DNA from 4 places in the Streptomyces sp. Root1310 genome. Region 1 is predicted to be linked to each of the others. Evidence: riboswitches for the same ligand, from Rfam matches in the RefSeq annotation. Region 1 holds a riboswitch; each other region holds the start of a gene.

Region 1 (5,670 bases):
CATGCTGGACGCCACGCACCAGGCCGTCGTCGCGGAGAAGGAGGGGTTCCCGGAAGAGGCCCGCCAGGGGTACGAGCAGGGTCATGCCCGGGGCGACGCCTACGCCGCCTACCGGCTCGCCCTGCTCCTCGAGAGGCAGGACGACCCCGGCGAAGCCGTCCTCTGGTACCGCAAGGCCGCCGGCATGGGGCACCCGGCCGCACGGAAGGCCCTCGCGGAGCGCGGCGAGGACACCGCTACGGTCGGGGAGTGACCGAGCAGCCCGACACAGACAATCCGGACCGCACCGCTCCCGAACTCTTCACCTGGGAGTTCGCGACCGACCCCTACCCCGCCTACGCCTGGCTGCGCGAGCACGCGCCCGTGCATCGCACCGTTCTTCCCAGCGGGGTCGAGGCCTGGCTGGTCACCCGGTACGCCGACGCGAAACAGGCCCTCGCCGACCAGCGGCTCTCCAAGAACCCGGCGCACCACGACGAACCGGCGCACGCCAAGGGCAAGACCGGCATCCCCGGTGAGCGCAAGGCCGAGCTGATGACGCATCTGCTCAACATCGACCCGCCGGACCACACCCGGCTGCGACGGCTCGTGAGCAAGGCCTTCACCCCGCGCCGGGTCGCCGAGTTCGCGCCCCGGGTCCAGGAGCTGACGGACCAGCTCATCGACCGGTTCGCCGCCGAGGGGAAGGCCGATCTCATCCACGACTTCGCCTTCCCTCTCCCCATCTACGCGATCTGCGACCTGCTGGGCGTCCCGCGTGAGGACCAGGACGACTTCCGCGACTGGGCGGGGATGATGATCCGGCACGGCGGGGGCCCGCGGGGCGGTGTCGCGCGGTCGGTGAAGAAGATGCGCGGCTATCTGCTGGAGCTCATCCACCGCAAGCGCGCGGAGCTTCCCGCCGACCCGGCTCCCGGCGAGGACCTCATCTCGGGTCTGATCCGTGCCTCGGACCACGGCGAGCACCTCACCGAGAACGAGGCCGCCGCCATGGCCTTCATCCTGCTGTTCGCCGGCTTCGAGACGACCGTCAATCTCATCGGCAACGGCATGTACGCCCTCCTCACCCACTCCGAGCAGCGCGAACGCCTCCAGCGGTCGCTCACCGAGGACGACGGGGACCGCGGCCTGCTCGAAACGGGAGTCGAGGAACTCCTGCGCTACGACGGCCCCGTGGAACTCGCCACCTGGCGGTTCGCGACCGAGCCGCTGAGCATCGGCGGGCAGGACATCGCGCCGGGCGACCCGGTGCTCGTCGTGCTGGCGGCCGCCGACCGTGACCCGGCGCGCTTCTCGGACCCCGACACCCTCGACCTGTCCCGCCGTGACAACCAGCATCTCGGCTACGGCCACGGCATCCACTACTGCCTGGGAGCCCCGCTGGCCCGGCTGGAGGGCCAGACCGCGCTGGCCACCCTGCTCACCCGGCTGCCCGATGTCCGACTGGGCGTGGATCCGGCCGAGTTGAGATGGCGCGGGGGGCTCATCATGCGCGGACTGCGGACTCTGCCGGTCGAGTTCACTCCGGCGCATTCCGGCTCATAACCGATCCGCATCTGATCGGATGTCAGCCGGAGTGTGACCGTTCGGCGGAGCAAAGGTGACCGACACTCAAGTCTGTGATCTTCACGTGATCTGCGCGGCATTAACTTGTGACAAGTGATCGTCTGCCGATACGTTCTCTCGTCAGCGCGACGCATCGGTTCCACCCGCCGCGCCGGTCAGTGCTGTCCAGAGAAAGGCCCCTCGCATGCTCTCCGGGAACGGTCGTCACCGTCGCCCCCGCCAGGCCCCGGCCCTCCTTGTCGCGGCCGGAGTGACGGGCTCCGCCATCGCCATCCCGCTGCTCGCCGCCTCCGGCGCCAGTGCGGCGGACGGCACGGTGTGGGACAAGGTGGCGCAGTGCGAGACCGGCGGCTCGTGGAGCGCCGACGAGGGCGGTGGCGAGTACGGCGGCCTGAACCTCACCCAGAAGGACTGGGAGGCGAACGGCGGCCTCGACTACGCGACCAGCCCCGACCTGGCCAGTCGCAGCCAGCAGATCGCCGTCGCGCAGAAGGTGCTCGCGGCCGAGGGGATCGGCGCGTGGGGCACCTGCGGGCTGACCTCCGGGCTCACCCAGGAGAACGGCGCGCTGAACGTGGACACCGGCGTGGCGGACGACTCGTCCGACTCATCCGGGTCCTCCGGATTGTCCGACCTGTCCAGGGGGTTGTCCGGATCCTCGGGCTCGTCGTCCGACGAGGACTCCTCGTCCGACTCGTCCGACTCGTCCGCTGATTCCTCCGGTTCGCCTTCGGCGTCCGCTTCCTCCCCTTCGTCCTCTTCCTCCGCCGCAGCGGAGGACTCCGGGACGTCCGGCGGTTCCGGCGGCCGGAGCGACGGCTCGACGGGCGACAGCTCGCCCACGGCGACCCCGGGTGCGGACGACTCGGACAAATACGTCCAGGACGAAGGTTCTTGGAGCCTCGTCGACACGGGCTCCCTCGGCTCGGGCAAGCACCGCGGCGCCACCGCGGACGAGGCCGCGACCAAGAGCGCGACCGACACCGGCGCGGACGGCACCACCACCGCCTCCGCCGGCCGGCACGCCGCGGCCACCTATGTCGTCCAGGAGGGCGACTCCCTCGCGTCCATCGCCGACTCCCTTGGTATCGACGGCGGATGGCGCGCCCTCTACGCCGAGAACCAGGACCTCATCGGCGTCGACCCGAGCAACATCGCCGCCGGTCAGACCCTCGACACAGGGGTGGAATAGGGCGCAAAGCCCAAGAAAAACAGCGGGAGTTCACGTCACGCTTCGCGCCGAATGTCCGGTTTGGTGAAAGTGTGGGATGAGTCTCAGAAGCCCTGATCGTCTTTGAAATTCCGCCGATCGCGTGTCTACGGTCGAGGCCGCTCGGCAACCCGAGCCCCGGCCGTCGCAACGCCGAATCCTGCCAGCGGCGAACCGGGAACAGTCGTCGCGCAAGCGCCGTAGGCAGGAGCGGGGGACCCAAGGTAAGTGCCGCGCCGGTCGGTTGACCGGAACGGCTCGGGGTGAAGCCACACCTCCCACGGAGCAGCGCTCCGAAGGGCGAGGAAGTGGCCGGGCAACTCACACGGCCCGAACCCGACAGCTCACCTCGCAGGCGTCGGTGAGGGGATCCACCATGCTGTTTTCCGGTAAGGGCAAGCACCGCCGTCCGTCCAAGGCCACCCGCGTCGCCACGCTCGCCGGCGTCACCGGCGTCGCCATCGCCGCCCCGCTGATGGCGGCCGGCAACGCCTCCGCCGCCACCGCCTCCGAGTGGGACGCGGTCGCCCAGTGCGAGGCCGGCGGCAACTGGTCCATCAACACCGGCAACGGTTACTACGGCGGTCTCCAGTTCTCGGCGTCCACCTGGGCCGCGTACGGCGGCACCGCCTACGCCTCCACCGCCGACCAGGCCTCCAAGTCCCAGCAGATAGCGATCGGCGAGAAGGTCCTCGCGGGTCAGGGCAAGGGTGCCTGGCCGGTCTGCGGCACCGGCCTGTCCGGCGCCGCCTACAACGGCTCGAGCGCCGACTCCTCGGGCTCCGGCTCGTCCAGCTCCTCCGGCTCCTCCGGTTCGTCGAACAGCGGCAGCACCAGCAGCCGCTCGACCGACGAGCAGAGCTCCTCCCGCTCCACCGACCGCCCGGCCGCCTCCAAGACGGTCACCACCCCGACCGGCAAGAAGGTCAAGAAGGGTGACGGCGAGTACAAGGTCGTCAAGGGCGACACCCTCAGCTCCATCGCCGAGAAGCACAAGGTCAAGGGCGGCTGGGCGAAGCTGTTCGAGCTGAACAAGGACATCGTCACCGACGCCGACCTGATCTACCCGGGCCAGCAGCTCCACCTGAAGTGACATCGCGGGCTGAAGTGACACTGCGGCCTGCCGTGACACCGCGCCTGCCGTGACACCGTGCCTGTGTGACGCGGCATCCGAAGTGACACCTGGCCCCCAGAGAAGCCACAGCGCCCTCATATCCGAGGTCGGCACACTGAAGACCTCGTGAGGGTCTCCCCCCGTCCCCACGGGCTCCCCGCTCCGGTGCGTGTTCCCCCGTACGCACCGGAGCGGGGTTTCTCTTTGCCCGTTCGTCACTTCCTGTCGGCTTTTCTCGGCCACCCCCTTTGTTCCGGGCGGAAACAATAGGTACCGTCTGTCTGTCCACGGGACGGTCGGTCGGCTGCCGACGGTCCCGGGGCGGTTAGGCTCTAGTCGCAAGGCTCAGCAAGGGCTCATCAAGGCCCCTGGGCCCCGCACAACCAGCGTCACATCCCAAGAAGGAGATGCTCGTGCCGTCCATCGACGTCGTCGTAGCCCGGGAAATCCTGGACTCCCGAGGCAACCCCACGGTCGAGGTCGAGGTCGGCCTCGACGACGGCAGCACGGGTCGTGCCGCCGTTCCGTCCGGTGCCTCCACCGGTGCCTTCGAGGCCATCGAGCTCCGCGACGGTGACCCCAACCGCTACCTCGGCAAGGGTGTCGAGAAGGCCGTCCTCGCCGTCATCGAGCAGATCGGCCCGGAGCTCGTCGGCTACGACGCCACCGAGCAGCGCCTGATCGACCAGGCCATGTTCGACCTGGACGCCACCGACAACAAGGGCTCGCTCGGCGCCAACGCCATCCTCGGCGTCTCGCTCGCCGTCGCGCACGCCGCCTCCGAGGCCAGCGACCTGCCGCTGTTCCGCTACCTGGGCGGCCCCAACGCGCACCTGCTGCCGGTGCCGATGATGAACATCCTGAACGGCGGCTCGCACGCCGACTCCAACGTGGACATCCAGGAGTTCATGATCGCCCCGATCGGCGCGGAGTCCTTCTCCGAGGCCCTGCGCTGGGGTGCCGAGGTCTACCACACCCTCAAGAAGGTGCTGAAGACCAAGGGCCTGTCCACCGGTCTCGGCGACGAGGGCGGCTTCGCCCCGAACCTGGAGTCCAACCGCGCCGCGCTCGACCTCATCATCGAGGCCATCAAGCAGGCCGGTTACGTCCCCGGCGAGCAGATCGCGCTCGCGCTCGACGTCGCCGCGTCCGAGTTCTACAAGGACGGCGCGTACGAGTTCGAGGGCAAGTCCCGCTCGGCCGCCGAGATGACCGAGTACTACGAGGAGCTCGTCTCCGCGTACCCGCTGGTCTCCATCGAGGACCCGCTGTACGAGGACGACTGGGCCGGCTGGAAGGTCATCACCGACAAGCTGGGCGACAAGGTCCAGATCGTCGGCGACGACCTCTTCGTCACCAACCCCGAGCGTCTGGCCCGCGGCATCGAGGAGGGCTCCGCCAACGCCCTGCTCGTCAAGGTCAACCAGATCGGTTCGCTGACCGAGACCCTCGACGCCGTCGAGATGGCCCAGCGCAACGGCTTCAAGTGCATGATGTCCCACCGCTCCGGCGAGACCGAGGACGTCACCATCGCCGACCTCGCGGTCGCGGTGAACTGCGGTCAGATCAAGACCGGCGCCCCGGCCCGCTCGGACCGCGTCGCCAAGTACAACCAGCTGCTGCGCATCGAGGAGATCCTCGACGACGCCGCGGTGTACGCCGGCCGCAGCGCCTTCCCGCGCTTCAAGGGCTGAACCCTCCCGCGCGTCCGCTCCGCGGACCTCGGGCACGGCAAGGGCCGACGCCGCCGACCCTAACCGGGTCAAGGCTCCGCCAGTCG
Region 2 (5,670 bases), on a different contig from region 1:
GAAGGAGACCAGGTCCGGGGCGAGTTCCACCGCCCTGGGGAGCTGGTCCTCCATGATCTGGTCGAGCAGCTTTCCGCGGACCGCGAGGTTGGTGTAGTTGAAGTCGCCCTCGGGGCGCCGGTCGGCGAGGAGCACCGCGAAGCGGTCCGCCCAGCCGACGAACGCCCCGTCGGGGCCTGGGTCGCCGACGCCCTCGGTGAAGCTGTCCCCCACCGCCACGTACGACCCGATCACTGATCTGTCGTCACACTTCGAATCGTCTGCCACAGCAGTTCATCATTCACCTTCGAATGTGACCTACGCGATCGTAGGAAGGGGTTGACGGGCGGTGAGATAGGACACCCTTAAAGACTTCGCCAATCAGGGAATAAGGGACCACGCCCGGAAGTCGTTGATCCGGAAATGGCTCCAGGTGGTGCGGAAGGCGAAGTGCCCGCCCGTGTAGGGCTCCGGGTCGGTGTGGTCGAAGACGAGCCGGCCGTTGTTCCACCAGCGGACGACCGAACCGTCGGAGACGATACGGACGTGGTTCGGCTCGTTCGCGACGAGCAGCGGCTCGGTGTAGTCGTAGAGCAGCGGACGCACCCCGGCCTCGCCGACATAGCGGCGCAGCCGGGTCGTGGTGTTGGTGTTGGCGCCGTAGCCGACGTAGTACGTCTTCAGGTAGTCGTACTCGGCGAGCGCGCCGCCGCGCGGGGTGGCGAAGAGATTCTCCGGGGAGCGGACGTCGACGGCGTTCCAGAAGTTGTTGAGGTCGGAGACGCGGTCGTTGACCCCGCCCGCGGAGACGGGCGTGGCGGTGTACTCGAGGACGTAGGGCCCTTCGAGCGGCCGCTTGAACCAGATGGTGGCCCCGGCGGGCACGTCGACCTCCAGGGTCCCGCGGGAGGCGGTGACCGTCCCGCCCTTCTCCAGTTCGACGGCCCACTGGCGCAGGCCGTGCCGGAAGTCGTCGTGGGCGATCAGGCGGCGGTGGCGGGGCGGTCGGGCGGTCGCGGCGCTCGCGCTCGTCGCCGGGGCGAGGGCGGCCAGCGCCGCGCCGGCGGCGAGGGCTCCGAACGCCCTGCGGGTGGTCGTCATGATGGTCGGCTCCTTCAGCGGGCGGGGGTGGTGAGGTGCGGTTCGGGGACCCGGCGGGTCTCGGTGCCGAGGTAGTAGTCGGTGTACGTGGACTGGAGGTAGCCGCGGACGGTCCAGCCGAGGCGGTACGCGGGGTTCTGGGCGGGCGTGTAGACGCGGGTGCCGGTCGGCACGGTGCTGGTGTAGAGGCGCAGGGCGGTGTGGTCGGCGGTCTCCGCGAGGATCTCCTCGCGCCAGTCGCCGACGAGATCGCCGTAGAACGGGGTGGCGTTGCGGGCGCCGGAGACGACGCCGGCCGGGTCGAAGACCGTCGCGCTGCTCTCCGTCGCCGGGTCCCACTTCTCGACGCGGGTGAAGTCGAGCAGCTCTGACGCCTTGTCACCGTCCCACCAGATACGGAAGTTGACGCTCGGGGTGGTGGTGGAGACCTTGCCGTCCTGGACGTTGAACACGCCCGCGCCGGGCCGGGTCACGTCGGCGGTGGACGTCCAGTACTCGTAGCCCCGGTGGCCGGGATCGATGTCCGCGGCGTTCCCGCGGCCGGTGTCGAGGTCCGCGTCGCTCACCGGGCTCGTCGGGTGCGAGCCGGTGACCAGCCGCTCGCCGGTGGCGGCGTCGTAGTAGTACCAGGGGAAGGCGGAGACGATGCCCAGCTCGGACTGCTGGATGGCGAAGCCCTCCAGGCCGGGCCGGTCGGGGTCGAGGTCCGCGATGTCGAAGCGGTCGCCGTGGATGGCGCCGTCGACGACGTAGCGCAGCGTGCCGTCGCTGTTCACCACGTAGTTGCCGTCGGCGATCTCGTCCCTGCCGTCCCCGTCGACGTCGACGGTCCGGATCTGGTGGAAGCTGGTAGCGCCGGTCGTCGGGTCCACGACGTACTTCCAACGGCGTTCGAGATCAGTGCCGTTGAAGTCCCAGGTCTGGAAGAGGACCCGGAACGAGCCGCGCTTGGCTCCGACGCGGGTGACCAGCTTGGTGACCAGGCTGGGATGCACGCCGTCGAGGTAGGCGACGCCGAAGTGGCCGCCGGACGGGCCGTCGGCCGTGAAGTCGTCGGGGACGGGCTGCCGGGTCCGCTCGGTGCCGGTCGCGCCGTCGATCACCGACACGAACTGGTTCGCGGGCGAGGCGGCGGTGACCTGTGCCCCGTCGGCGAAGGTGGTCCCGGCGGCGGTGTGCGCCAGCACCTCGGCGCGGCCGTCGGCGTCGAGGTCGTAGACGGTGACGTTGTCGTCGTTGCGATAGCCGCCGATCGCGGTGGAACCGCTGATCGCGGCGGGCGCCGGGTCGTTGGCGCCGTTCCCGCCGACCTGGGTGTAGGAGCCGGGGCCGAGGTCGACCCGCCACAGGCGCTCACCGGTGAGCGTGTAGGCCTCCAGCAGGTCGGGCCTGTCACGGGTCCCCGACAGCCGGCTGACGACGAGCTCGTAGCGTCCGTCGCCGTCGAGGTCGCCCGGCCAGGCGTGCTGGACGGTGTACCCGTCGGCGTCGGCCAGCGGGATCTCGGCGTAGCCGTCGGTGAAGCGCAGCGCCGCCGGACTCGGCCGCTGCTCGTGCCCGGCCACGACGGCGCGGACGGTATAGGTCCCCGTCCCCCGGGTGCTGTCCTGATAGGTCGTCGATTTCCGCACCGGCTCCCGGTTGAGGCGGCGGCCGTTCTTGTAGACGTTGAAGGCGAGGGTGTCGCCGTAGCGCGCGTATTCGGTGCCGAGCAGCCGCCAGCTGAGGAAGGTCCCCTCGCCGGACGGAGTGGCGACCAGGCCGCGGTCGAGGTTCTCGACGATCCGGCGCGGGATCCCGGCTGCGTGCCCGGCGGGCGCGGAGACGAGTCCGGCCAGCAGGCTGACGGCGGTGACGGCGGCCGCGGCGGCGGCGCCCTTGATGACGATGCGTCGGTCGACGCCGGACACAGGACCTCCGAAGAGCGATAGAAAGCGCTTGCTCGCTGACGGAGATCACTGTGTCCCCACTCTGACCCGCCTGTCGACGGGGCAAGAAGGGCTGCCACAAGAACGCAATGAAACGATCATGAACGCGCAAAGTCCGACACCGCCCGCCCGGCCGACCGTGCCGTGCCGTGCCGTTCCCGGACAAGCCGAAGGCCGGACCCGGGGATCGGGGTCCGGCCTTCGGCCGCGTGTCAGGCGGGAGGTCGTCGGAGTCGGCGGGGTCAGCCGATCGAGACGCCGTGCGAGCGGAGGTAGGCGATCGGGTCCACGTCGGAGCCGTAGTCCGGCGTGGTGCGGATCTCGAAGTGCAGGTGCGGGCCGGTCACGTTGCCGGTGGCACCGGAGAGGCCGAGCTGCTGGCCCGCGGTCACGGTCTGGCCGGCCGAGACGGAGAGCTGGGACAGGTGGGCGTACTGGGCGTAGTAGCCGTCGGCGAGCCTGATGACGACCTGGTTGCCGTACGCGCCGCCCCAGCCCGCGGAGACGACGGTGCCCGCGCCCACGGCCTTGAGGGAGGTACCGGTCGGGACGACGAAGTCGGTGCCGGTGTGGTAGCCGCTGGACCACATGCTGCCGGCCGTGTGGTAAGCGGTGCCGACGGTGGCGCCCGCCACCGGCAGCGTGTACCCGCTGGAGGTGCCGGTGCCGCTCTCGGCGGCCTGGGTGACCGCCTTCGAGGAGGACGAACCGGACGAAGAAGAGGAAGGGGAGGAAGAGGACGACGACTTGGTTCCGGACGCCTTCGACTTCGACGGGGAGGACGAGGAGGAACCGGACGACGAGCCGGACGACGAACCGGTGCTCGCGGCCTTCTTGCCGATCGAGAGCTTCAGTCCCGGGTGGATCAGCGACGGGTCGCTGCCCACGGCCCGACGGTTGTCCTGGTACAGCTTCTGCCAGCCACCGCTGACGTTCTGCTCGTCGGCGATCTTCGACAGATAGTCGCCGGACCGCACGGTGTAGGACTTGGCCGTCGTGGCGGTGGCCGTCTTCTGCGCCACCGGCACGGACTGCACGGCCTTTTCCGGAACGGCCTGGGAAGCCGACTGCGCGACGGACTGGGCGGGGGCCGCGTGAGCGCCGGCGGCACCTATGAGCGGAAGGGCGAGCGCGGCGCCGCCCGTTCCGGCGACGGCGATGGAACGAGTGAAGCGCTGGGTCTTCGGACGGCGGTGCTTACCCTTCGCGGGCATGGCGAATTCCTCTCCGGCGCCTGCGAGGTGAGCTGTCGGGTGCGGACTGGAGATGCCCGGCCGCGCCGAGGCGCGGCTTTACCCCAAAGCCTCTTCCGGAGACCGGAACAGGCGGTTGTACCTGTGGGTCCCCCGCTCCTGCCAGATACGGGTGAGTGTGCGGGCTCCGGGCGGTGGCAGGATTCGGCGTCCGTCCGGATTGGTGTGGAACGTAAGCGACCGGGACGCACAGGGACAAGCAGAGGTTGTGCCGCTCACGCCCATCTCTTGATCCCCTGTGGGAATCCCCGGTCACACTGCGTGAGACAAGGGGTCCCTTTATCGCCAAGCACCCTGGAAACGCCTACGAATTACGTGAACATGACGGGCGACGTACGGTCACGGATATGACGCTCCTCACGTGACAGCTCTCCAGGTTCCTTTATTCCAGAGCGAGTTGGAATTAAGGCTTCAATTCGGACAGAAACCTCAGATGCGACGCAGTCGGATAACTGTCGCATCAAGGTCCCCCCGGAGTCCGGTGCGCAGTCCGTGATGGACCAATACCGCCCCTCGGTGAACTTCGCCCGTTTCACGGCATTCGTACGATGCCGTCGGGTCGAGTCCGCGCAGCCGCAGCGCCGGGACGGGTTCGCCGAACCGCTGCGCCTGGAGCCAGGCGAGGACGACACTCTCGTCACCGCGCACGTACTGGACGGCGCTCAGGCCGCCCGCCGGGGGCCGCAGCCGGTAGAGGTCGCCCTGCTGGACGAGCGGCCGGATCTCCTTGTAGAGGTCCACCCATCGACGCGCCTCGGCGAGCTCCTCCTCGCCCCACTCGGAGAGGTCACCGCCGACGCCGAGCACGCCGGCCATGGCGCTGACGAACCGGAAGCGCAGCGAGCTGACCCTGCCGTTGAGCTGGGCGTTGGGACTGTCGGTGACCCATGCCGCCATCACCCGGGCCGGGTGGATCTGACTGAAGCCGTGCTGGATGTCGAGCCGGTCGAGCGGATCGGTGTTGTCGGAGGTCCACACCTGGTCGGTGCGGCTCATGATCCCGAGGTCGATGCGCCCGCCGCCGCCGGAGCAGGACTCGAAGGCGACCCCGGGGTGGGCCTCCCGCAGCCGGTCCAGGAGCGCGTACAGGGCCCGTACGTGGTCGACCCAGAGGCGCTGCGGGTAGGGGTCGTCCGGCCAGCCGGCGTCGGTGAAGCAGCGGTTGAAGTCCCACTTCACATAGTCGACGGGCGCGCTGGACAGGAGCGCGTGGAGCTGTTGCCAGAGGTACTCCTGGACGTCCTCGCGCGCGAGGTTCAGCACGAGCTGATTGCGGAACTCCGTCCGCTTTCGTCCGGATTGGAACTGCACCCAGTCGGGGTGCGCCCGGTACAGCTCGCTGTCCGGGTTGACCATCTCGGGCTCGACCCAGATGCCGAACTGCATACCGAGGTCGTGCACCTGGTCGG
Region 3 (5,670 bases), on a different contig from region 1:
CCTGCTCCTGGCCGTCGTAGTTGGGCGAGAAGTCGACCGTGTCCTCGTCGATCGACTCCGTCATCAGGCTCGTCGCCTGGGCCTGGCGGCACTCGGTGTACCGCATGGCGGCCGGCGGGTCGTCGTTGCCCAGCGAGCCGAAGTTGCCGTGGCCGTCGATCAGCGGCACCCGCATGGAGAAGGGCTGGGCCATCCGCACCAGGGCGTCGTAGATCGACGCGTCGCCGTGCGGGTGCAGCTTGCCCATGACCTCGCCGACCACGCGCGCGCACTTCACATAGCCGCGCTCGGGCCGCAGGCCCATCTCGTTCATCTGGTAGACGATGCGCCGGTGCACCGGCTTGAGGCCGTCACGGGCGTCCGGCAGGGCGCGGGAGTAGATGACCGAGTACGCGTACTCGAGGAAGGAGCCCTGCATCTCGTCGACGACGTCGATGTCGAGGATCCGCTCCTCGAACGACTCGTCGGGCGGCGGGGTCTTCGTGCTGCGGCGGGCCATCGCTGCCGGCTCCTTGCTGGGGCGTGATACGGGATCTGACGCGGACCATTGTGGACCGTGGCACTGACAGCACGGGCGAGGACCCGGCGTCGGCCGTCCGGCCCGAACGCAGAGGCATCTCCTCCACGGCTGCCCGCAGGCTACGCGATCTCGCTCTCGGCGTATGTCGTCCGGGAACTTCGCGGACCGTCGGCACGCTTGCATACAGTGGCAGGACCGGCAGGAAAACCGCGGTTTCGACGACCGCGTCCGCGATCGGAAGGGACGTACATGCCCATGGGTCACACGGCCACAGCCCAGGCAGGCTCCGGGGGCCTGACAGCGACCGAGCACCGCCTGGCCAACGGCCTGCGCGTGGTGCTCTCGGAGGACCACCTGACCCCCGTGGCGGCGGTGTGCCTCTGGTACGACGTCGGTTCACGCCACGAAGTCAAGGGACGTACGGGCCTTGCTCACCTTTTCGAGCACCTGATGTTCCAGGGCTCCGGCCAGGTCAAGGGCAACGGACACTTCGAGCTGGTCCAGGGGGCCGGCGGCTCGCTCAACGGCACCACCAGCTTCGAGCGCACGAACTACTTCGAGACCATGCCCACCCACCAGCTGGAGCTCGCCCTCTGGCTGGAGGCCGACCGCATGGGCTCGCTGCTCACCGCGCTGGACGACGAGTCGATGGAGAACCAGCGCGACGTCGTCAAGAACGAGCGCCGTCAGCGCTACGACAACGTCCCCTACGGCACGGCCTTCGAGAAGCTGACCGCTCTGGCCTACCCGGAAGGCCACCCGTACCACCACACGCCGATCGGCTCGATGGCCGACCTGGACGCGGCGACCCTTGAGGACGCGCGCGCGTTCTTCCGGACGTACTACGCGCCCAACAACGCGGTCCTTTCCGTGGTCGGTGACATCGACCCGGAGCAGACGCTCGCCTGGGTCGAGAAGTACTTCGGCTCCATCCCCGGACACGACGGCAAGCCCGCGCCCCGTGACGGCGGGCTGCCCGACGTCATCGGCGAGCAGCTGCGCGAGATCGTCGAGGAGGAGGTGCCGGCCCGCGCGCTGATGGCCGCCTACCGGCTGCCCGAGGACGGCACGCGCGCGTGCGACGCCGTGGACCTGGCGCTCACCGTCCTCGGCGGCGGTGAGTCCTCCCGGCTGTACAACCGGCTGGTGCGCCGGGACCGTACGGCCGTCGCGGCCGGCTTCGGCCTGCTGCGGCTCGCCGGAGCGCCCTCCCTGGGCTGGCTGGACGTCAAGACGTCCGGAGACGTCGAGGTGCCCGTCATCGAGGCCGCCATCGACGAGGAGCTCGCCCGGTTCGCCGAGGAGGGGCCCACGGCCGAGGAAATGGAGCGGGCCCAGGCGCAGTTGGAGCGCGAGTGGCTCGACCGGCTCGGCACCGTCGCCGGCCGCGCCGACGAACTGTGCCGGTACGCCGTCCTGTTCGGCGACCCGCAGCTCGCCCTGACCGCCGTGCAGCGCGTGCTGGACGTGACGTCCGAGGAGGTGCAGGAGGTCGCCAAGGCCCGCCTGCGCCCCGACAACCGCGCGGTGCTCGTCTACGAGCCGACCGCCGCCGAAGCCCCCGCCGACCAGGACGAGAACGAGGAGGCGGCCCGGTGACCGAGCTCGCCACGATGGACTTCCACCCCCAGCCCCGGGCGGGCGAGGCCAAGCCGTGGGCGTTCCCGGCGCCCGAGCGCACCGCTCTCGCCAACGGCCTGACCGTGCTGCACTGCCACCGTCCCGGCCAGCAGGTCGTCGCCGTCGAGATCCTCCTCGACGCGCCCCTGGACGCCGAGCCGGCCGGCCTCGACGGCGTCGCCACGATCATGGCGAGGGCCTTCTCCGAGGGCACCGACAAGCACTCCGCCGAGGAGTTCGCCGCCGAACTGGAGCGCTGCGGCGCCACTCTGGACGCGCACGCGGACCACCCCGGTGTCCGGCTGAGCCTCGAAGTGCCGGCCTCGCGCCTGCCCAAGGGCCTCGGTCTGATCGCCGACGCCCTCAGGGCCCCCGCGTTCGCCGACAGCGAGGTCGAGCGCCTCGTCCGCAACCGCCTGGACGAGATCCCGCACGAGCTGGCCAATCCCTCCCGGCGCGCCGCCAAGGAGCTCTCCAAGGAGCTCTTCCCGGCCACCGCGCGGATGTCGCGGCCGCGCCAGGGCACCGTGGAGACGGTCGAGAAGATCGACTCCGCCGCCGTACGCGCCTTCCACGAGAAGCACGTGCGTCCCGCCACGGCCACCGCCGTGGTCGTCGGCGACCTCACCGGTGTCGACCTGGAGGCGCTCCTCGGCGACACCCTGGGCGCCTGGACGGGCTCCTCGGCCCAGCCGCGGCCCGTGCCGCCGGTGACCGCCGACGACGCCGGCCGGGTCGTCATCGTGGACCGTCCCGGCGCCGTCCAGACGCAGCTGCTGATCGGCCGGATCGGCGCCGACCGGCACGACCGTGTGTGGCCCGCTCAGGTGCTCGGCACGTACTGCCTCGGTGGCACCCTCACCTCCCGCCTGGACCGCGTCCTGCGCGAGGAGAAGGGCTACACCTACGGTGTCCGCGCGTTCGGGCAGGTCCTGCGGTCCGCCCCGGACGGCTCGGGCGCCGCGATGCTCGCCATCAGCGGCTCCGTCGACACCCCGAACACCGGTCCCGCTCTGGACGACCTGTGGAAGGTGCTGCGCACCCTCGCCGCCGAGGGGCTGACCGACGCCGAGCGTGACGTCGCCGTGCAGAACCTGGTCGGTGTGGCGCCGCTGAAGTTCGAGACCGCGGCGGCCGTCGCCGGAACGCTGGCGGACCAGGTCGAGCAGCACCTGCCCGACGACTTCCAGGCCACGCTGTACCAGCAGCTCGCCGCGACCGGCACGGTGGAGGCCACCGCGGCGGCCGTGAACGCCTTCCCGGTGGACCGCCTGGTGACCGTCCTCGTCGGTGACGCGGCCCAGATCAAGGAGCCGGTCGAGGCCCTCGGCATCGGCGAAGTGAAGGTCGTGCCCGCGGAGTAGGCAAAGGCCGTGTCCGCGGAGTAGGCGGCGGCACGCGCGTGTGGGGGCCCTGGTCGACCGAGCGTCACCAGGGCCTCCGTATGTCCGAATTGATGCGGAGGTTGCCCGTCTGCCCTGTGGGATGCGCTACAAAAACCGGGATCCGTTTGAGGATTGAAACCCGCGCCGCTTAGCTTCATCCGGACTGTTCGTCAGGCAGTGCGCCGCAGCCGCGGCACCGGACAGTCATCGCCGAGTCCCCGTACGGCGCGAGCCAGGGGAGCCGGGGACCCACTTGTGAAGTCCCTGGGGTGAATCGGACGCCCGCGCGTGAACGCGAGGGGGTCCGTAGGAGACCTTCCTGCTCCGAACCCGTCAGCTAACCCGGTAGGCGAGAGGGAAGGAAAGGACACACCCGACTTCATGGCGTTCACCTGCGCGCCCGGCAAGCATCGTCGTCCCGGCCGGATGCAGCGGACCACCGCTCGCGCGGCGGGCGTCGCGGCGCTCACCACCACCGGCGTGATGGCCACCGTCGCCGCCTCCCCGGCCCTCGCCGCCGAGCCCAGCCCCGAGCAGACCGGGCTGATCCCCGTCGTCACCGCCTCCGAGGCCGTCGCGGAGCAGGTCGACGACCAGGTCGCCGTGCAGAAGCACGCGGCCTTCGAGGAGGCCGCCCGGCAGGCCGCCGCCAAGAAGGCCGTGGAGGAGCGCGAGGCACGCGTGCGTGCGGCCCGCGAGGCCGAGCGCAAGCGCCTCAACACCTTCGTCTCGCCGATCACCGGCTCCTACGTGTCGACCAGCTACCAGGCCAGCAGCTCCCTGTGGTCCTCCGGCAGCCACACCGGCATCGACTTCCACGCGGCGAGCGGCACCACCGTGCACGCGGTCGGCATGGGCACCGTCGTCGAGGCCGGCTGGGGCGGGGCGTACGGCAACCAGATCGTCATCAAGATGAACGACGGGACGTACACCCAGTACGGTCACCTGTCGTCCATCGAGGTGTCGGTGGGCCAGCAGGTCACCCCGGGCCAGCGGATCGCCCTGTCCGGCGCCACCGGCAACGTCACCGGCGCGCATCTGCACTTCGAGGCCCGCACCACCGCGGAGTACGGCTCGGACATCGACCCGGTCGCCTACCTCCGCAACCACGGCGTGAACGTCTGACGACCCACGGCGACAGATCGTCTTGCCCCGGCCCTCCCGGCCGGGGCTTTCGCCGTTTTCGAGGCACTGCTGTCCAAAAAATATCCCTGGATTCCGGCCCGCCATCGGAAATCCCCGCTCATTGCAATAGAGTCACGGAACACACGTCAATCGTCGACGTTTCACGGGGATTAAGGCGGAGGTCCGTCATGCGTATTCCGGCGCACTCGGTGTGCACGGCCATTCGGGACGACATCGTCGCGGGTGTCTACGAGCGCGGCAGCCGCCTCACCGAGGAACTCCTCGCCCGCCGCTACGGCGTTTCCCGCGTCCCCGTCCGAGAGGCGCTGCGCACGCTGGAGGCGGAGGGCTTCGTCGTCACACGGCGGCACGCGGGCGCGTGCGTCGCCGAGCCGACCGAGCAGGAGGCCGCGGACCTGCTGGAGATGCGCATGCTCCTGGAGCCGCTCGGCGCCTCCCGGGCCGCCCAGCGGCGCACCGAGGCCCATCTGAAGGTGCTGCGCGGCCTCGTCCGGCTGGGCCAGGAGCGGGCCAGGCGGGGCAACAGCGAGGATCTGCGCTCCCTGGGGGGCTGGTTCCACGAGACGCTCGCCCAGTCCTCCGGAAGCCATGCCCTGACGTCGATGCTCACCCAGCTGCGCCACAAGATCGCCTGGATGTACGCGGTCGAGGCGCCGGGCAACCCCGTGGAGTCCTGGGCGGAGCACGGCGCGATCGTGGACGCGGTGGCGCGCGGCGACGGCGAGCGCGCGCGGGCGATCACGGCGCTGCACACCGAGCGCGCGACGGCCGCGCACCGGCTGCGCTTTTCCGGCGGTCCCGAGCGCGCCGACCGTGTGAGGACTTCGCAACCTCCCGTAAACATGACGGGTCTGCGGCATTAACACGAGGGCCGTATACAAAGAGGGGGATAATTCGCGGGGGATTATTTCTGCTGCCCGTGACGGGAAATGCGAAGGGCTCGCCCGATAATTCGGACGAGCCCTTCGGGGTTTAGCAGGACGACACCTTCGGAGTGGC
Region 4 (5,670 bases), on a different contig from region 1:
ATGTACCTCGAACACAAGGACCCGGACCGGGACATCGCGCTGTACATCAACTCCCCCGGCGGCTCCTTCAGCGCGATGACGGCCCTCTACGACACGATCCGGTACGTCACCTGTGACGTGGAGACCACCTGCCTGGGCCAGGCGGGTTCGTCCGCGGCGGTGCTGCTGGCGGCGGGCACGCCGGGCAAGCGCTACGCCCTGCCGGGCGCGCGGATGACGATCCGCCAGCCGTCCCTGCCCGAGCCCGTCCAGGGACAGGCGAGTGACCTGGCGATCCAGGCCGAGGAGCTGGCCCGCGTCCGCGCGAGCCTGGAGGAGATGCTCGTACGGCACACCGGGCGGACGCCGGAGCAGGTGACCGCGGACATCGAGCGGGACAGGTTCCTCACCGCCCAGGAGGCCCTGGAGTACGGCCTGGTGGACGGGATCATCCCCAGCCGCAAGGCCTCGGCCGGCGCGCCCGGCGGGAGGTGAGCGGCCGATGGTGCCCGAGCTGCCGCCGCTGCCCGCGCTGACCCGCGCGGAGGCCGAGCTGATCGACGGTTACCTCGACGTGGTCGACCTGCTCGGCCGGATCAACCCCGCCCATCACGGCGACACCTATCGCGGACTGCGCGCCGCCCAGGCCCTGGTGACCAAGGCGACCGCGCTGCGCGACGCGCTGGCGCGGATGCACCAGCGGGGCGAGAGCGAGCTGCACGCGCCGACGCTCGCGCGGGCGCTGCGCGTCCTGGACGGCGAGCGCCGCACCGGGCGGGTCACGCTGCCCCCGCTCTCCGACAGTTGACCCGCCGGATCCACCTCCGGTCCGGACCCCTCGCGCTCAGGACGTGACGACCGGACCGGAGTTGAAACGGCCCAGAAGAGGTACCCCCGTTCAGCGGAGCGTCTACTGTTCCCCCGACCCCCTTGCGGTTGCGCAAAAGGGCGCTCTTCGGGCGGAATAACGGGCTCCACCGCTGGTGGGAGCCCCTGAGGTGCCTTGACACCTGATCGCCCATCAGGGTGTCCACCCGAACGGGTGAGTGGTGAGTAACCCCACAAATCCCCGGTTCCGTTGGGATTTTCGGACATCGGTGAGCCAAGATCCCTGACTGACGACAAGCCCCCGCCACAAGCGGCGGGGCGGTCCGGGCGGACGCCGAGTCCTGCCGCCGCCCGGATGACCGGTCGACAGGAGTGCATCGGCAGGAGTGGAGGACCCAGGCACGACGGGTCGCCGGAACGGTCACGCCATGGCCGGGCCGAGCAGCCCTTGGGGTGAAGCCGCAGCAGCGGCCGGGCAACTTCGCCAGCCCGAATCCGACAGGTCATCCTTCACAGGCGGCTGACGAAGGGTTGCGCATGACTGCGCTCAATCGTGTCCCGTCGCTCATGGCCCGGGCCGGTACGGCCTCGGCTTTCGCCATCGCCGCCGTCGGCGGCTCGGTCGTGGTCCCGGGGCTCGCCCCCGACGCCGCGGCCGCCACACCGGCGACGAAGGCGCTCCAGATCGCGGCCTCCAAGAAGGGTGCCCCCTACAAGTACGGGGCCACCGGACCGAAGAGGTTCGACTGCTCCGGGCTCACGCTGTACTCGTTCAAGAAGGCGGGCAAGAGCCTGCCCCGGACGGCGTCCCAGCAGTACAACAAGACGAAGCACATCAAGGCGTCGAGCCGTAAGGCAGGCGACCTCGTGTTCTTCCACTCGGGGTCGAACGTCTACCACGTCGGGATCTACGCGGGTAAGGGCAAGATCTGGCACTCGCCTAAGACCGGCGACGTGGTGAAGCTCCAGAAGATCTGGACCAAGAGCGTCTGGTACGGGCGGGTCCGCTAGGGCCTGGGCCTGCCCGGGTCACGGGCCGGTTTCCCGGGGTGGTGGGGGCGTCCTGACGCGCCTTCACCGCCCCGGGAGCTCTCCCTCCGCCGGGGCCGTCAGGGCACCGGCCACCGGCTCCGCCGCCGGGACGGCCCACGGGAGCTCGACGGTGACCGTCTTGCCCCCCTCCCGGGTGGGCCGCACTCTCAGCCTGCCGCCGCACTCCGCGGTCAGCCATCGAATGATCACCATCCCTCGGCCGTTGTCCTGCTGGACGGCGGCCGGCAGTCGTTTCGGGAAGCGCGGGTGGCTGTCGGTGACCCCGACGCGCAGGTGTTCGTCACGGTCGAGGACCAGGTCCACCGTGAAGGTGGGTGACTGCCCGAAGGTGTGCTGTACGGCGTTGGTGGCGAGTTCCGAGACGATCAGCCGGACGGCGTCGGCCATCTCCGCGTCCGCCGGCAGGCCCCATTCCCCGAGAGCGCCGGCCACGAATACGCGAGCCGCGTAGACCGAGGCGGGATCGCTCGGCAGAGTGACGGATGCTTCCAGGTGATCTGCCATGGCGACGTCGACCCTTTCCCACGGGACCGGGAGCCCGACACGGTGCGGATGGTTCGAGTACGGTCCCGGACTGGTGCTTCTCCGCCAGACTGCCATTACCGCGCCGGTCACGGGTGGGATCCACCAAGATATGCATATATCTGTCGCCCGATGCGGTGAACTCTGCGACGGCAGAGCGTATTTGGTCGGCCCGATAGGAGTAAGGAGGAGCCCATGCAGCACGGTCCCGCGGTGCGCCGCCGGAAGCTGGGCGCCGAACTGCGCAATCTGCGCGCCCAGGCGGGTCTCACCAGTGGTGAGGCGGCCCGGCTCGTGGGCTGGCACCAGTCCAAGGTGAGCCGCATCGAGACCGGCATCAGTGGATCGAAACCGGCCGATGTGCGGTTACTTCTCGACGCCTATGGCGTCGAGGATCCGCAACTGCGGGAGCTGATGCTGGCGTTGGCGGGCGACGACGGCAGTGGCGGCCGGGACCACTGGTGGCACGCCTACCGCGGGGTGCTGCCGCCCACCTACCGGGACTTCATCAGTCTGGAGTCACAGGCGAGCGCGATGCGCACCCTGGAGACGACAGTGGTACCGGGGCTGCTGCAGACGCCCGAGTACGCGCGGGCGGTGACCAGGGCATCCGTGGACGGCGGCGCCGAGGACCAGCTCGACACCCTGGTGGAGGTGCGGCTGGCCCGCCAGGACGTGCTGCGTGCGCAGCCGCCGCTGGAACTGTGCGCGGTGCTCGACGAGGCGGTGCTGCGACGGGAGGTGGGCGGGCCCGAGGTGATGGCGCGACAGCTCGGCCGGCTCGTGGAAGCCGCCCGATTGCCCCAAGTTCGGCTCCAGGTGCTGCCGTTCGCCGCCGGAGCGCATATCGGGGTAACCGGCCCTTTCGTTATCTTCTCATTTTCGCGCACTTCTGATCTGGATGTTGTCGTTCTCGACCACTTGACGAGTAGCCTCTATCTCGAACGGAAAGAAGACCTCCAGGCCTACACCGAGGCCTTCAACGCCCTTCGGGCGCACGCCCTTTCGCCCGGGGACTCATCGGATTACATCGCCGCGATAGCCGACGGCGCGTAAGGAGGCACCATGTCCGCACCACCGCGGAACGTACCTTCCAGTACCGATCCCGACCGTCTCCCCGATGTGCGATGGCTGCGCAGCAGCTACAGCACGGGAGCGAACAACTGTGTGGAGACGGCCCGGCCGACCTCCGGCCCCTGGGCCGGTCTGCTCGCCGTCCGCGACTCCAAGGACCCGGCCGGACCCGCTCTGCTCTTCTCCCCCGAGAGCTGGTCGGGCTTCACGGCCGTCTTTTCACGGGTCCGCTGACCGCACCGCAGTAGTCAGAGGCGGTCCACGGCCGTGTCACGCCGACTCATGGTCGTGTTTCGCCGATCACCCGTACAGCGCGTTCCAGCTCGGCCCCGGAGAGGTCCGCACGCGCGGTCAGCCTGAGGCGTGAGATGCCGTCGGGCACGGAGGGAGGACGGAAGCAGCCCACGGCCAGGCCTGCCGACCGGCAGTCCGCCGCCCAGCGCAGCGCCCCCTCCGGGGACGGCGCACGCACGGAGACGACCGCGGCGTCCGGACGCACCGCCGCCAGACCCGCGGCCGTCAGGCGCGCGTGCAGCTCGCCCGCCACCGCACGCGCGCGTGCCGCGCGCTGCGGCTCCCGGCGCAGCAGCCTGAGGGCGGCCAGCGCCGCCCCCGCCGCCGCCGGGGCGAGGCCCGTGTCGAAGATGAAGGTCCGGGCCGCGTTCACCAGATGCTCGATCACCCGCGCGGGACCCAGCACCGCGCCGCCCTGGCTGCCCAGCGACTTGGACAGCGTGACCGTGACGACGACGTCGTCGGCACCCGCCAGACCGGACGCGTACGGAGCGCCCCGGCCGCCGTCCCCCAGTACACCGAGCCCATGGGCGTCGTCGACGACCAGTCCGGCGCCGTGCTCCCGGCAGGCGGCCGCCAGCGCGGCCAGCGGGGCGGCGTCGCCGTCGACCGAGAAGACCGTGTCGGAGACGGCCACGGCCGGGCCGTCGTGTGTGCCGAGCGCCTTGCGCACCGCGTCCGGATCGGCGTGCCCCACGACCTGCGTGGTGCCGCGGGCCAGCCGGCAGCCGTCGATGAGCGAGGCGTGGTTGCCCGCGTCGGAGACGATGAGCGACCCGTGCGGGGCCAGCGCGGTGACCGCGGCCAGGTTGGCGGCGTATCCGGAGGAGAAGACGAGGGCGGCCTCGAAGCCGCAGTGCTCGGCGAGCTCCCGCTCCAGCTCGCCGTGCAGCTCGGTGGTGCCCGTGACGAGCCGGGAACCGGTGGCACCGCCGCCCCAGGTCCTGGCGGCCGCCGCGGCCCCCTCCGTGACCTCGGGATGGCGGGCCAGGCCCAGGTAGTCGTTGCTCGCCAGGTCCAGGAGCGGCGAGTCGGCGGGGCGGGGCCGCAGTGTCCGTACGAGTCCGGCCCGGCGCCGCAGCTCCGCCTGCTCGTCGATCCAGCCGAACGCCATGGGTCCTCCGGGCTTTTGTAGGTAGCGGACAGACACTAGCGGCCCGACCGCCCACCCACGGTGTGGCAATACCCACACGTCGAACCCGGTGTGTTGTGCGATCCCTACCTTGGCCCGGAGCGGGTGCGTAGGACAGGATCGGCTCTCATGGACCTGCTGAACACGCTGGTGGACAAGGGGCTTCGGCGCGAGCTGCCGACCCGCGAGGAAGCGTTGGCCGTGCTGGCCACTTCCGACGACGACGTGCTGGACGTGGTGGCCGCGGCCGGCCGGGTGCGCCGGCAGTGGTTCGGGCGACGGGTGAAACTCAACTACCTCGTCAACCTCAAGTCGGGGCTGTGCCCCGAGGACTGCTCCTACTGCTCCCAGCGACTCGGCTCCACGGCCGGGATCCTGAAGTACACCTGGCTCAAGCCGGAAGAGGCCTCGCAGGCGGCGGCGGCCGGGCTGGCGGGCGGCGCCAAGCGGGTCTGCCTGGTGGCGTCCGGGCGTGGTCCGACGGACCGTGACGTCGACCGGGTCGCCGGCACCATCAAGGCGATCAAGGACCAGAACGAGGGCGTCGAGGTCTGCGCCTGTCTCGGCCTGCTCTCCGACGGCCAGGCCGAACGGCTGCGCGAGGCGGGCGCCGACGCCTACAACCACAACCTGAACACGTCCGAGAGCACGTACGGGGAGATCACGACCACGCACACGTACGCCGACCGGGTGGACACGGTGCAGAAGGCGCACGCGGCGGGTCTGTCCGCGTGCTCGGGTCTGATCGCCGGCATGGGCGAGTCCGACGAGGACCTGGTGGACGTCGT

What was found. Region 1 has a riboswitch for cyclic di-AMP ahead of ASD48_RS07455 (transglycosylase family protein). Riboswitches for the same ligand answer to the same signal wherever they lie in the genome.
Positions count from the first base shown of each region.
Region 2: it holds a riboswitch for cyclic di-AMP, as region 1 does, so the genes downstream of both, ASD48_RS27160 (LysM peptidoglycan-binding domain-containing M23 family metallopeptidase) here and ASD48_RS07455 (transglycosylase family protein) in region 1, are expected to answer to the same signal.
Region 3: it holds a riboswitch for cyclic di-AMP, as region 1 does, so the genes downstream of both, ASD48_RS33830 (M23 family metallopeptidase) here and ASD48_RS07455 (transglycosylase family protein) in region 1, are expected to answer to the same signal.
Region 4: it holds a riboswitch for cyclic di-AMP, as region 1 does, so the genes downstream of both, ASD48_RS14250 (C40 family peptidase) here and ASD48_RS07455 (transglycosylase family protein) in region 1, are expected to answer to the same signal.

Region 1 covers NZ_LMEQ01000001.1:1,729,972-1,735,641, reverse strand. The annotation lists gene ASD48_RS07470 (hypothetical protein) at 1-253, shown strand, start outside; gene ASD48_RS07465 (cytochrome P450) at 250-1,545, shown strand; gene ASD48_RS07460 (transglycosylase family protein) at 1,751-2,758, shown strand; cyclic di-AMP (ydaO/yuaA leader) riboswitch at 2,963-3,149, shown strand; gene ASD48_RS07455 (transglycosylase family protein) at 3,153-3,869, shown strand; gene eno (phosphopyruvate hydratase) at 4,298-5,584, shown strand.
Region 2 covers NZ_LMEQ01000023.1:688,729-694,398, forward strand. The annotation lists gene ASD48_RS27145 (SGNH/GDSL hydrolase family protein) at 1-234, opposite strand, end outside; gene ASD48_RS27150 (DUF6250 domain-containing protein) at 361-1,080, opposite strand; gene ASD48_RS27155 (hypothetical protein) at 1,095-2,990, opposite strand; gene ASD48_RS27160 (LysM peptidoglycan-binding domain-containing M23 family metallopeptidase) at 3,251-4,222, opposite strand; cyclic di-AMP (ydaO/yuaA leader) riboswitch at 4,227-4,421, opposite strand; gene ASD48_RS27165 (alpha-galactosidase) at 4,691-5,670, opposite strand, start outside.
Region 3 covers NZ_LMEQ01000032.1:125,711-131,380, forward strand. The annotation lists partial or broken gene ASD48_RS33815 (DNA topoisomerase IV subunit A) at 1-499, opposite strand, end outside; gene ASD48_RS33820 (pitrilysin family protein) at 770-2,119, shown strand; gene ASD48_RS33825 (pitrilysin family protein) at 2,116-3,504, shown strand; cyclic di-AMP (ydaO/yuaA leader) riboswitch at 3,724-3,892, shown strand; gene ASD48_RS33830 (M23 family metallopeptidase) at 3,907-4,650, shown strand; gene ASD48_RS33835 (GntR family transcriptional regulator) at 4,839-5,534, shown strand.
Region 4 covers NZ_LMEQ01000005.1:125,646-131,315, reverse strand. The annotation lists gene ASD48_RS14260 (ATP-dependent Clp protease proteolytic subunit) at 1-474, shown strand, start outside; gene ASD48_RS14255 (hypothetical protein) at 482-787, shown strand; cyclic di-AMP (ydaO/yuaA leader) riboswitch at 1,130-1,341, shown strand; gene ASD48_RS14250 (C40 family peptidase) at 1,345-1,818, shown strand; gene ASD48_RS14245 (ATP-binding protein) at 1,882-2,364, opposite strand; gene ASD48_RS14240 (helix-turn-helix transcriptional regulator) at 2,578-3,438, shown strand; gene ASD48_RS14235 (DUF397 domain-containing protein) at 3,448-3,690, shown strand; gene ASD48_RS14230 (8-amino-7-oxononanoate synthase) at 3,737-4,864, opposite strand; gene bioB (biotin synthase BioB) at 5,012-5,670, shown strand, end outside.